DNA from 2 places in the Paenibacillus sp. Marseille-Q7038 genome. Region 1 is predicted to be linked to the other one. Evidence: a T-box and tRNA genes for the amino acid it is inferred to sense, from the RefSeq annotation. Region 1 holds a T-box; the other holds one or more tRNA genes.
What was found. The T-box of region 1 lies ahead of leuS (leucine--tRNA ligase). A T-box ahead of a tRNA ligase gene usually reads a tRNA of that ligase, here a tRNA-Leu.
Positions count from the first base shown of each region.

Region 2: it has a tRNA-Leu gene. The T-box ahead of leuS (leucine--tRNA ligase) is inferred to sense a tRNA for this amino acid. The anticodon was not compared.

Region 1 is NZ_CBCOOM010000001.1:2,863,546-2,868,829, forward strand. Features, by position in the region: gene ACWPWY_RS13595 (deoxycytidylate deaminase) at 1-290, opposite strand, end outside; gene ACWPWY_RS13600 (ComEA family DNA-binding protein) at 368-913, opposite strand; partial or broken gene comER (late competence protein ComER) at 1,033-1,896, shown strand; gene leuS (leucine--tRNA ligase) at 1,877-4,315, opposite strand; T-box leader at 4,435-4,672, opposite strand; gene ACWPWY_RS13615 (M3 family oligoendopeptidase) at 4,805-5,284, opposite strand, start outside.
Region 2 is NZ_CBCOOM010000001.1:692,411-697,694, forward strand. Features, by position in the region: gene ACWPWY_RS03390 (AGE family epimerase/isomerase) at 1-59, shown strand, start outside; gene ACWPWY_RS03395 (hypothetical protein) at 80-436, opposite strand; gene ACWPWY_RS03400 (S66 peptidase family protein) at 533-1,456, opposite strand; gene ACWPWY_RS03405 (LysR family transcriptional regulator) at 1,611-2,528, shown strand; gene ACWPWY_RS03410 (5-methyltetrahydropteroyltriglutamate--homocysteine S-methyltransferase) at 2,644-3,786, shown strand; tRNA gene ACWPWY_RS03415 (tRNA-Leu) at 3,934-4,017, shown strand; gene ACWPWY_RS03420 (AraC family transcriptional regulator) at 4,073-4,951, opposite strand; gene melA (alpha-galactosidase) at 5,204-5,284, shown strand, end outside.

The DNA.
Region 1 (5,284 bases):
AATAGCAGCAAATTTTGCTCTGCATGAATCGTCCGCACACAGCGCTGTTTCTTGATCATTTCTTCCTTGCCATCTTTAACGATTAATTCGTACTCTTCCGAAATCATACATCCTGCTTCTAGACAGTCTGGCACGCCCATAGGCGCTCCATTATATGCGGTTCCAAGCAACTTCTTACCCTGAACGAGAACGGCACCTACATGTCTGCGCGAACACCGGGAACGAGTAGATACCATATAAGCAATATCCATGAAGTACGTATCCCAGTCTTTTCTTACCCCCGTATTCATTCTTCTCCACTTCTCCTTACGTATAAGTTTAAATGATTGCAATGGTAACAATCAGAAAGTCTCACTAAAACAATAGTCTAATTTATCACAACATAGGGTGACATTTTCTCGAGCATCTTCATCCCTATTCCCTTAACCTTTGTCAGATCACTCGGTTTGGTAAAGGCGCCGTGTTCTGTACGATAATCGATAATGGCTTGTGCTTTCTTCTCTCCAATACCAGGTAGATCCATCAGTTCTGCACGTGTAGCTGTATTTACGGCTATTTTGCCATCTGAATTTGCGGCAGATGGAGTGCTCTGAGTAGCTTGCTCATCTATAGAAGCCGTTTCCGCAGGCATTACTGCTTCCTCTGTTGCCGGTTTCGTAGCGACTTCAGTAGGTAGAGCCTTCTCTTTGTCTTCTAAAGGAACTGCCGGCAGTATTTCCGGTAAAGTATCCTTGCCCGAATCCGCTGGGCTCTCCTCTTGCTTCTCCTCTACTGCCGGTTCACTCACAGAGATAGCAGCCCTATCATTAATAGCAGTCCACTCTGCAGGAGCTGGATCACTCTTTCCTCCGAACAAGATCAAACCACTCCCAAGAAAAGCCCCAATCGTTAACAGCACTGTCGCTTTCTTCACCGTATTCAAAACCTCCCAAACGATTATCTCATACTCACGTAAAACTTATCGTCATGTCGTCCAAGTCTTGATGCATACATTAAGAAGAACGTACCCGCGCCAGTACCGTAAAGCAAGAAAGGGGGAACCTCAAGATGTTGAAGGTCGGATTTATAGGAACCGGCAGCATGGGAAGTTTGCTCATTAACGCCTTCCTTGCTTCCGGAGCACTTGACGCGTATCAAATTACTGCAAGTAATCGAACCCGTGGAAAAGTCGTAAGCCTAGCTTCTCTGCATCCAGGTCTTTATCCAGCAGAAACAAATCGTGAAACCGTCAAAAGAAGTAATATTGTATTTCTTTGTATCAAACCGCATGAATTTAAAGAAGTCATCGAATACATTAAACCCGTCGTTACTCCTGATCAGATCGTTATCTCGATTACGAGTCCTGTTCAAATTAGACACTTGGAATCCGTATTGCCATGTAAAATCACTAAAATCATTCCGAGTATTACTCACTTAACTGGCAGCGGTGCTTCCTTATGTATTCATGGAAATCGAATGAATGATGAAGACAAAAAACGGGTTGAAATGCTATTCAGCTACATCAGCAGACCGATTCGCGTGGAAGAAGCCTATACCCGAATTAGTTCTGATTTTAGCAGCTGCGGACCTGCCTTTGTTGCCTTTTTTCTGGAACAATGGATTGACGCAGCAGTACGCAAGACGGGAATCACTTCAGATGAAGCTACTCGTCTTGCGAGTCAAATGCTGCTTGGTACAGGTAAATTACTAGCAGAAGGAGCTGTGACTCCGTCACAGCTCCAAGAACGTGTTGCCGTACCCGGCGGTATAACCGCCAAAGCCTTGAACCTGCTTGATTCAAGCCTCGCGGGTGTATTTGATCAGCTCATCCAGGTCACGCACGCGAAGTACGAAAAAGACCTGGAAGCGCTAGATGCTGAATTTGGTGCAGGTGAGATTAACCGGCAACAATATTAACCAGTTTGCCTGGTACTGCAATCACCTTACGGATGGTTTTGCCTTCTAGTGCTTCCTTGATCGCAGGAATCTCTAAGCTGAATGCTTCAAGACCTTTGGCATCAAGATCAGCTGCAACACTTGCACGCTGTACGATTTTACCGTTAATTTGAATTACGATTTCTACTTCTGCATCAACGGTTAGTGTCTCATCATATTGCGGCCAGGACACATAGCTGATGCTCTCTTCGTGACCAAGACGAGACCACAACTCTTCTGCGATATGCGGAGCAAGAGGAGCAAGTAGTTGTACAAAGTTCTCCATTGCTTCGCGCGGCAGACGGTCTGCTTTGTAAGCATCATTGATGAAGATCATCAGCTGACTGATCGCTGTGTTAAAGCGCAAATGCTCGAGATCATCCGTAACTTTCTTAATTGTTTTGTGCCATGTGCGTTTGAATTCGTCATCTCCGCCATCGCCAATTTTCTCATTAAGTGTACCATCTTCATTAATGAACAAACGCCACACCCGTGCAAGGAAACGATAAGCACCTTCTACGCCATTCTCGTTCCATGGTTTTGTTGCCTCAAGCGGCCCCATGAACATTTCGTAAATCCGCAATGTATCTGCACCGTATTTCTCCACAATCTCATCTGGATTAATTACGTTGCCGCGGGACTTACTCATTTTTTCATTATTGGTTCCAAGAATCATTCCTTGGTTTACGAGTTTATGGAATGGTTCTTTGGTATCAACAATGCCTAGATCATACAGAACTTTATGCCAGAAACGTGCATAGAGCAAGTGAAGTACCGCATGTTCTGCCCCGCCAATATACAGGTCAACGGGCAGCCATTCACGTTGTTTTTCTTTGGATACAAGTTCCTTATCATTGTGCGGATCAATAAAGCGCAGGTAGTACCAGCAACTTCCAGCCCATTGTGGCATGGTATTCGTCTCACGGCGCGCCTTCATTCCTGTTTCTGGATCAATTGTGTTCACCCAGTCCGTTGCATTAGCAAGCGGAGATTCCCCCGTACCGGAAGGTTTGATCTCATCCATCTCTGGAAGCACCAGCGGAAGTTCACTTTCAGGTACAGTTTTCATCGTACCGTCTTCCAAATGCAGAATTGGAATCGGTTCACCCCAATAACGCTGACGGCTAAAGAGCCAGTCACGAAGTCTATACGTTACTTTACCTTCGCCTTTGCCATTCTCTTCAAGCCATGCAATTGCTTTAGCAATGGCTTCTTCATTCTCAAGTCCATCCAGCATACCGGAATTTACGTGTGGGCCATCACCAGTATAGGCTTCTTTTTCCACATCTCCACCCGATACCACTTCAATGATCTCAAGACCAAATTGTTTTGCAAATTCCCAGTCACGTGAATCATGAGCAGGCACTGCCATAATCGCACCTGTTCCGTAACCAGCAAGAACATAATCCGCAATCCATACCGGCACTTTTGCACCGCTGATCGGATTAATCGCATACGCACCAGTGAATACACCTGTTTTTTCTTTCGCAAGATCCGTACGCTCAAGGTCACTCTTACGTGCTGCTTGATCTTGATATGCTTTCACCGCTGCCTGTTGCTCCGGTTTCGTGATCTTCTCCACCAGTTCATGTTCAGGAGCAAGAACTGCATAAGTTGCACCAAACAGAGTGTCTGGGCGTGTCGTAAATACTTTAAGCTGTTCTTCATGTCCTTCCAGCTCAAAAGTCACTTCTGCACCTTTGGAGCGTCCGATCCAGTTACGCTGCATATCTTTAATGCTCTCTGCCCAGTCCAGTTCATCCAGATCATCAAGTAGACGGTCTGCATATTCGGTAATTTTCAGTACCCATTGACGCATTGGTTTACGTACGACAGGGAAGCCTCCACGCTCACTTTTTCCATCAATTACTTCTTCGTTGGCAAGAACCGTTCCGAGCTCTTCACACCAGTTCACCGGAACTTCAGATACATAAGCAAGACCACGTTTGTACAGCTGGATAAAGATCCACTGTGTCCACTTATAGTAGTCAGGGTCTGTCGTGCTGACCTCACGATCCCAGTCATATGAAAATCCAAGTGATTTAATCTGACGGCGGAAGTTATTTACATTCTTCACCGTTATATCACGCGGATGTTCTCCTGTATCAATCGCATGCTGTTCCGCCGGAAGTCCAAAAGCATCCCAACCCATCGGATGAAGAACGTTATACCCGCGCATTCTTTTGTAGCGAGATACGATATCCGTCGCTGTATATCCTTCTGGATGTCCTACATGAAGACCGGCTCCTGAAGGATACGGGAACATATCAAGGGCATAAAACTTTGGTTTATCTGCCTCTTCCCCTGTTTTAAATGTTTTGTTAGCATCCCAATATTGTTGCCATTTCGGCTCAATGGATTGCGGTTGATAGCCGTGCTTCGGCTGCTCTTTCTGACTCACTGTCCATCCTCCTCGTCATATGAAACGTTAGAACCGGATCACGCCTTGCGCATGTCTATGTAACGTCAAAACGTATCACGGACCAACAAAAAAACCTCCGCATCCCATAGCGTGTCATCGCTAGGGACGAGAGGTTAGATTCCCGTGGTACCACCCTAGTTAGCGGACATACGTGCTTCGCTGTCCACTCCCTTAAGCACCCTGTAACGGTGGTGAACCGATGAGGCTTACCCTATAAATATAGCCTGACCTCATATCTCCAAGGCGAGTTCATATAACCATGGCAACCAGCTTGCACCACCCGCTGGCTCTCTGTTATGCATAGGTTCTATTACTATTCCTCTTCATCGAAAACATGTTAAGTTTAATCGCAATCATTATACAAGACAGTGACAGATAAAGTCAAATAACGCTGTAAACCCCTGTCATCCCTTTTGCTAATAAGCAGAAAATAAACACTTATAAAAGGAATTCGCGGTTCCTCTCATTTTATAGAGCTTTGTCATCTATGGAATTAAGATACTCTTCAATACTCGTAATTACAGAAGTTACACACCCGTCTTTAAACGGAGAAATAAGACCTGCCTCTTCCACCAGTTTGGTAAAGGATAAGCTTCCTCCTAATTTGCATAAGTGCAAATAATTCATCCAAGCCGTTTGATAATCCTCTCTGGACTGCTTCCAGAACTGGAACGCACAGATTTGGGCCAGTGTGTAATCAATATAATAGAATGGGGATCTGTAAATGTGAGCCTGTTTTTGCCAGAATCCGCCTTGCTCAAAGTAGAGATTACTCTCGTAATTACGATGTGGCAGATATTTACGCTCAATTTCACGCCAAGCCTGTTTACGCTGTGTGGGAGTTGCATCTGGATTACTATAAACATAATGCTGGAACTCATCTACTGAAACACCATAAGGAATAAACAGAAGAGCACTCGACAAGTGATCGAATTTATACTTTTCCAC
Region 2 (5,284 bases), 2.2 Mb from region 1:
CCATGACTGCTATGCTTGCTTTTGGAGGGGCAGCTATGAAAACAAGACTAAAAATGTGATCTAACGTAAAAAATCCAAGCTACATTTGTTCTTCTAGTTTGTCTACGTATAATTTAGCAGACTTTAGATCCATATCTTTTACTTCTCTGAGCTTTTTGATGGCAGCAATTTTTTTGCCTTGTTGGATCATGAATAGGAGTTGTTCATCAAGTGCTGTTACATTTATTTTCTCAGCTGAAGTGTTAAAAGAGACAGCTTGACCTTGATTCGGATCAGAAACAGGTGAGTAGGGGGAAAAATCTGCTCGACCTGTTTGATTTCTGATAAGATCAAGTTCAAGCTGAATTTCTTTGATTTGACGTTTTACTTTCATGACGATAAGCAGCAGGATACATGATAATAAAATAGCACTAATAGCAATGAGCTCAGGTTCCATCTTTATCGTTCTTCCTTTCCTTTATACGATGACTATATAGTGACTTGTAGAAGGCGATTTCTTTTAAGAGAGTATAACATAGTCGTTAGATAGATTTCAGGGAAGAATAGTGGGCTCGACCACGATCAGCTGATTCGCCTCTGTATTCAGATTCACAACGGCTCCAATAGGAAGGGCAGCCTTGTAAATACCGTGAGCTGTCGTAACATTAGTCATTAAGGGTTTTCCTAGTGGTACAATAACGTCTTCAATGAGTTCCTGATATGATACACCGTAAGCTTCTAGGCAACCGGTACATTCGCCCATAATAATCCCCGCGCACTCTTCCAGTTTACCAGCTAACTGAAGATGATTTAAATAGCGATAGACGGTATTCGTAGGTTCATGCGTCTCTTCCAGTACGAGAATTTTGTTCCTGATATCAATCTCATAAGGGGTACCCAAGGTATCAACAAACGAAGTAAGGTTTCCCCCGACAAGCGGACCTGTCACATTTCCCGGGATGCGGCTTATCATCGGGATACTTGGAGGGTTAGAGATGCGGCGTGTAGGAGTGGGAATAGAAGTGGCTGTGAAAAACTGTTCAAAGTTATAAGCAGGAGTCTGGGGATTAAAGTCGATTAACATCAAGCTTTGAAGTGTGATCAGATCAGCGTATTGATAAAGGGCGTTAAGCAGAATTGTAATATCGCTGTATCCTGATATCAGTTTCGGATTGTTACGTATAATATCAAAATCAAGATATGGAAGGATTCCTGCTACCCCCGTACCTCCTCGAGTGGGAAGAATTAATCGTACTTCTTCATTTTGAAACATCGCCATTAGATCTGCCGCTCGGTCTTCATCCGTACCTGCTAGAAAACCATCTTGATCATAAACATGCTCACCTACGATCGTGTTCAGCCCTGTGGATCTTAGAACCTCAATTCGTGCATCAATCGTTGCACGGTTCAACGGACTCCCAAGTGTGACAATTCCGACAGTATCTCCTCTACGCAGACTCGGCGGTGCGATAGCCATAAAATCTTCACCCCAATCACAGATAATTACAAACCTAAATACTTATTGATTATGTAGATACATAGTGAAACATACCGAAATTTTAGCGACAAAAACAAATCTTACTACTGGTATAATAAGGAATAGAAACTTGCACCTAAGAAAGAGGGATGGTATGGCCACACTTACCCAACTTAAATATGTTATTGAGGTAGCCAATCGAGGATCGATGAACGAAGCAGCCAAACGACTTTTTATATCGCAGCCGAGTTTATCTAAGGCAATTCGTGATCTGGAAGAAGATATCGGCATTACTATTTTTGAACGTACCAATAAAGGAATCTCGCTTTCGATGGAAGGCGTAGAATTTATGGGATATGCAAGGCAGGTTGCTGAACAAGCAGAACTTCTTGAGAGTCGGTATATGAACGCTAAACCATCGCCGCAACATTTTGCCGTATCCACACAGCACTACGCTTTTGCTGTAAATGCTTTTGTTAAGCTGGTTCAGCAGTATGGGCAGGAGGAATATGAACTTGCATTACGAGAAACCAAGACACATGAAATCATCGAAGATGTGAAAACGCTGCGCAGTGAAATTGGAATTCTCTACTTAAATGAATTTAACAGTAAGGTCATGAGTAAATTGCTTGAGGCAGCGAATCTGCATTTTCATAGTTTATTTACAGCGAAGCCCCACATTTTTATTAGTGCGCAGAATCCGCTTGCAAGGCAATCGAAGGTTACCATTGATGATTTAGAAGATTATCCTTACCTTTCATTTGAGCAGGGTGAATATAATTCATTTCACTTCTCAGAGGAAATTTTGAGCACGTTATCACATAAAAAAAGCATTCGAGTAAATGACAGAGCCACACTATTTAACCTTTTAATTGGTCTGAACGGCTATACGATTTCAACTGGGGTTTTGAGTGCGGATTTAAATGGTCATGACATTATCCCTGTACCGCTAGATTATCATGAGACTATTAATGTGGGGTGGATCTCTCATAAAAATGCGATGCTCTCAAAGCTAGCAATTGCTTATGTAGAAGCCTTACAAGAAGCAACGCAAAGATTTGATATAGTCTAAAGTTATAACCAGCTATAGTTTATTGGAGTTACACTATAACTGACCGGTCATGGTATCTTTCTATTACATACTTATGGAATATCAATGAAATGAGATTGTAAAGGAGATGAATGATATGAGCCAAATTACAAAAGCAGGTACAGTGAGAAGTGTAACTCCTTACCGTTATGACATGGTTGGAAGTTTCTTACGCCCCGAAGCGTTAAAACAAGCTAGAGCTAAATTCCAGGCAGGAGAAATCTCTAAGGCAGAATTAACGAAAGTGGAAGATGAAGAAATTATTCGTCTTGTAGAAAAACAAAAAGAAGTGGGTCTCAGGGCTGTTACAGACGGAGAATTCCGCCGTTCTTGGTGGCATCTTGATTTTATGTGGGGATTAGATGGAGTAGCGAAAGCAAGTGATGTCAAAGGCTACCCATTCCAAGGGGAGACAACAAGAGGAGAAACGGCTCGCCTTGTTGGCAAAATCGGATTTTCTTCTTCTCATCCATTTGTTGCACATTATCAGTTTTTGAAACAAGCAGCAGGTGATGACGTGGTAGCTCGTCAAACGATTCCAGCGCCAGCTCAGTTCCTATCTGAACTTTATCGCCCGGAGAATAAAGCTTCTGTTGATGAGTTCTACAGCAGTGAAGAAGAACTTGTAAAAGACATTGCGAAAGCCTATCATGATGCAATTCTTGCTTTTTATGAAGCCGGCTGCCGCAGCATCCAGCTCGATGACTGTACATGGGGAATGCTCTGTGGCAAAAAATATTTAGAAGCCAAACAGCAAGAAGGTGTTAATGTTACGGACACGGCGAAGTTGTATGCAAGGCTCAATGAACTGTCTGTTTCCTCTTTACCATCGGATCTAGTGGTTACGACACATGTATGCCGTGGTAACTATCATTCCACATGGGCATCATCAGGCGGATATGAACCCATCGCTGAAACATTGCTTGGGATTGAGAATATTTCAGGCTACTATCTTGAGTTTGATACGGACCGTGCGGGAGATTTCAAACCCCTTCGTTTCTTAAAAGAAGACCAACAGGTGGTTCTTGGTTTATTCTCATCGAAGATTGGTGAGCTGGAGAGTAAGGAAGAAATTTTAAAACGTATTGAAGAGGCAACAGAATATGTTGATATTAACCGGATTTGCCTCAGTCCCCAGTGCGGATTTGCTTCGACAGAAGAAGGAAATATCCTGACAGAAGAACAACAATGGAATAAACTTGCCTTTATTAAAGAAATCGCAGAGCAAATCTGGCAATAAGCCACATGGAATCATCCCTCTAACGCTACTCGGGAATGAGCTTTCTAAGAAGGCCATTAGCAGTTCAGAGGGATGTATTTCGGTTTGCGCTTATACTTGCCAATCTCAAAAATTACCATTATAATACAGGAGAATATGATAGATTATGCGGTCGTGGCGGAATTGGCAGACGCGCACGGTTCAGGTCCGTGTGGGTTACCCCCCGTGGAGGTTCGAGTCCTCTCGACCGCATCTTAGTAAGAAAGGTTCGTCACTTGCTCTTGTAGCAACAGTGGCGAACCTTTTTTTATTCTACCTCACTATTCTTTTGCGATCTAGTCTCAGCATTCCGATAATCTGTCGGTGACATACCAAACTCTTTGCGGAACTGCTTGGAAAAGTATAAAGCATCATTAAAACCAACAGATGAAGAGATTTGGTCGATTGTCAGATTTCCCAATAGCAATTCTTGAGCTTTTTTTAGTCGGACTTTCATTAAATATTGTTTAGGCGAGTATCCCGTCTTTGCTCTGAAAGCCTTAGATAAATGCGCTCTGTGGTACCCGAGTGTCGAAGCGATATGCTGAATACTGATCTGCTGAGGATATTGGAGAGAGAGCCAGCGTATGGCATGTTCTACTTGGCGGTCAATCATCGTGGGAAGATCTCGCTCAGGGAACGGGTTAGAGTCCGCATTAGCCAGACCAAAGTGATGAAGAAGCAGTCGCATCCAGCCAGATGCCTCTAAATTTTCCATCTCCGGATAGGCAGATTGCCGAAACGAATAACGGATACGTCTGAATAACTCATGAGCGGTAGATACATCGGTTGTATGCAGAACAGGTCGTTCTTCTGTTACCCCGATTTTTGTCAAATAAGAGGATACAGTATCACCTTGTAGTGCCACCCAAGTATAGTGCCATGGGTCAGAGGAGTCGGCCTGATAACGAAACAAAATACCTGGGAAGATAAAGAAAGTATCCCCTTTTATGCAAGGATAGGATACTCCATTACATTCAAAGGTACCTTTTCCATCAAGGACGGTATGTACGAGATAATATTCATGTACAGAAGGACCAATTCCATGAGAAGGTTCTGGTCTTCCTTCACCGGAAAATAAAACAGCGGGTTCATTCAGATCAGGATTCGGATTGATCGCTACTTCGAAATGAGTATGCTGATACATCTATGTTCCTCCATTTCTAGTTGAATGAGATCGAAACTCTTTTCTTAATAATGCAACAAACGTCCATATATGTCTTGTGTTTCTCCATATTTATTTCCTGCTTTTTGTTTTATATTGAAAGCGTAACAACAAAACAAATGATGTTAGACAAACTAAGTTATACAGGGTGAAAACAGCTTTTTATTGAAAGAAAATAATGATTTACATCGTAAAGATTGATTATTTTTAATTGCAGCTAAGGAGGAATAGAAAATGAACAAGATTACATTTATCGGGGCAGGAAGCACCGTGTTTGCTAAAAATGTGTTGGGTGACTGTATGATGACCCCTGCT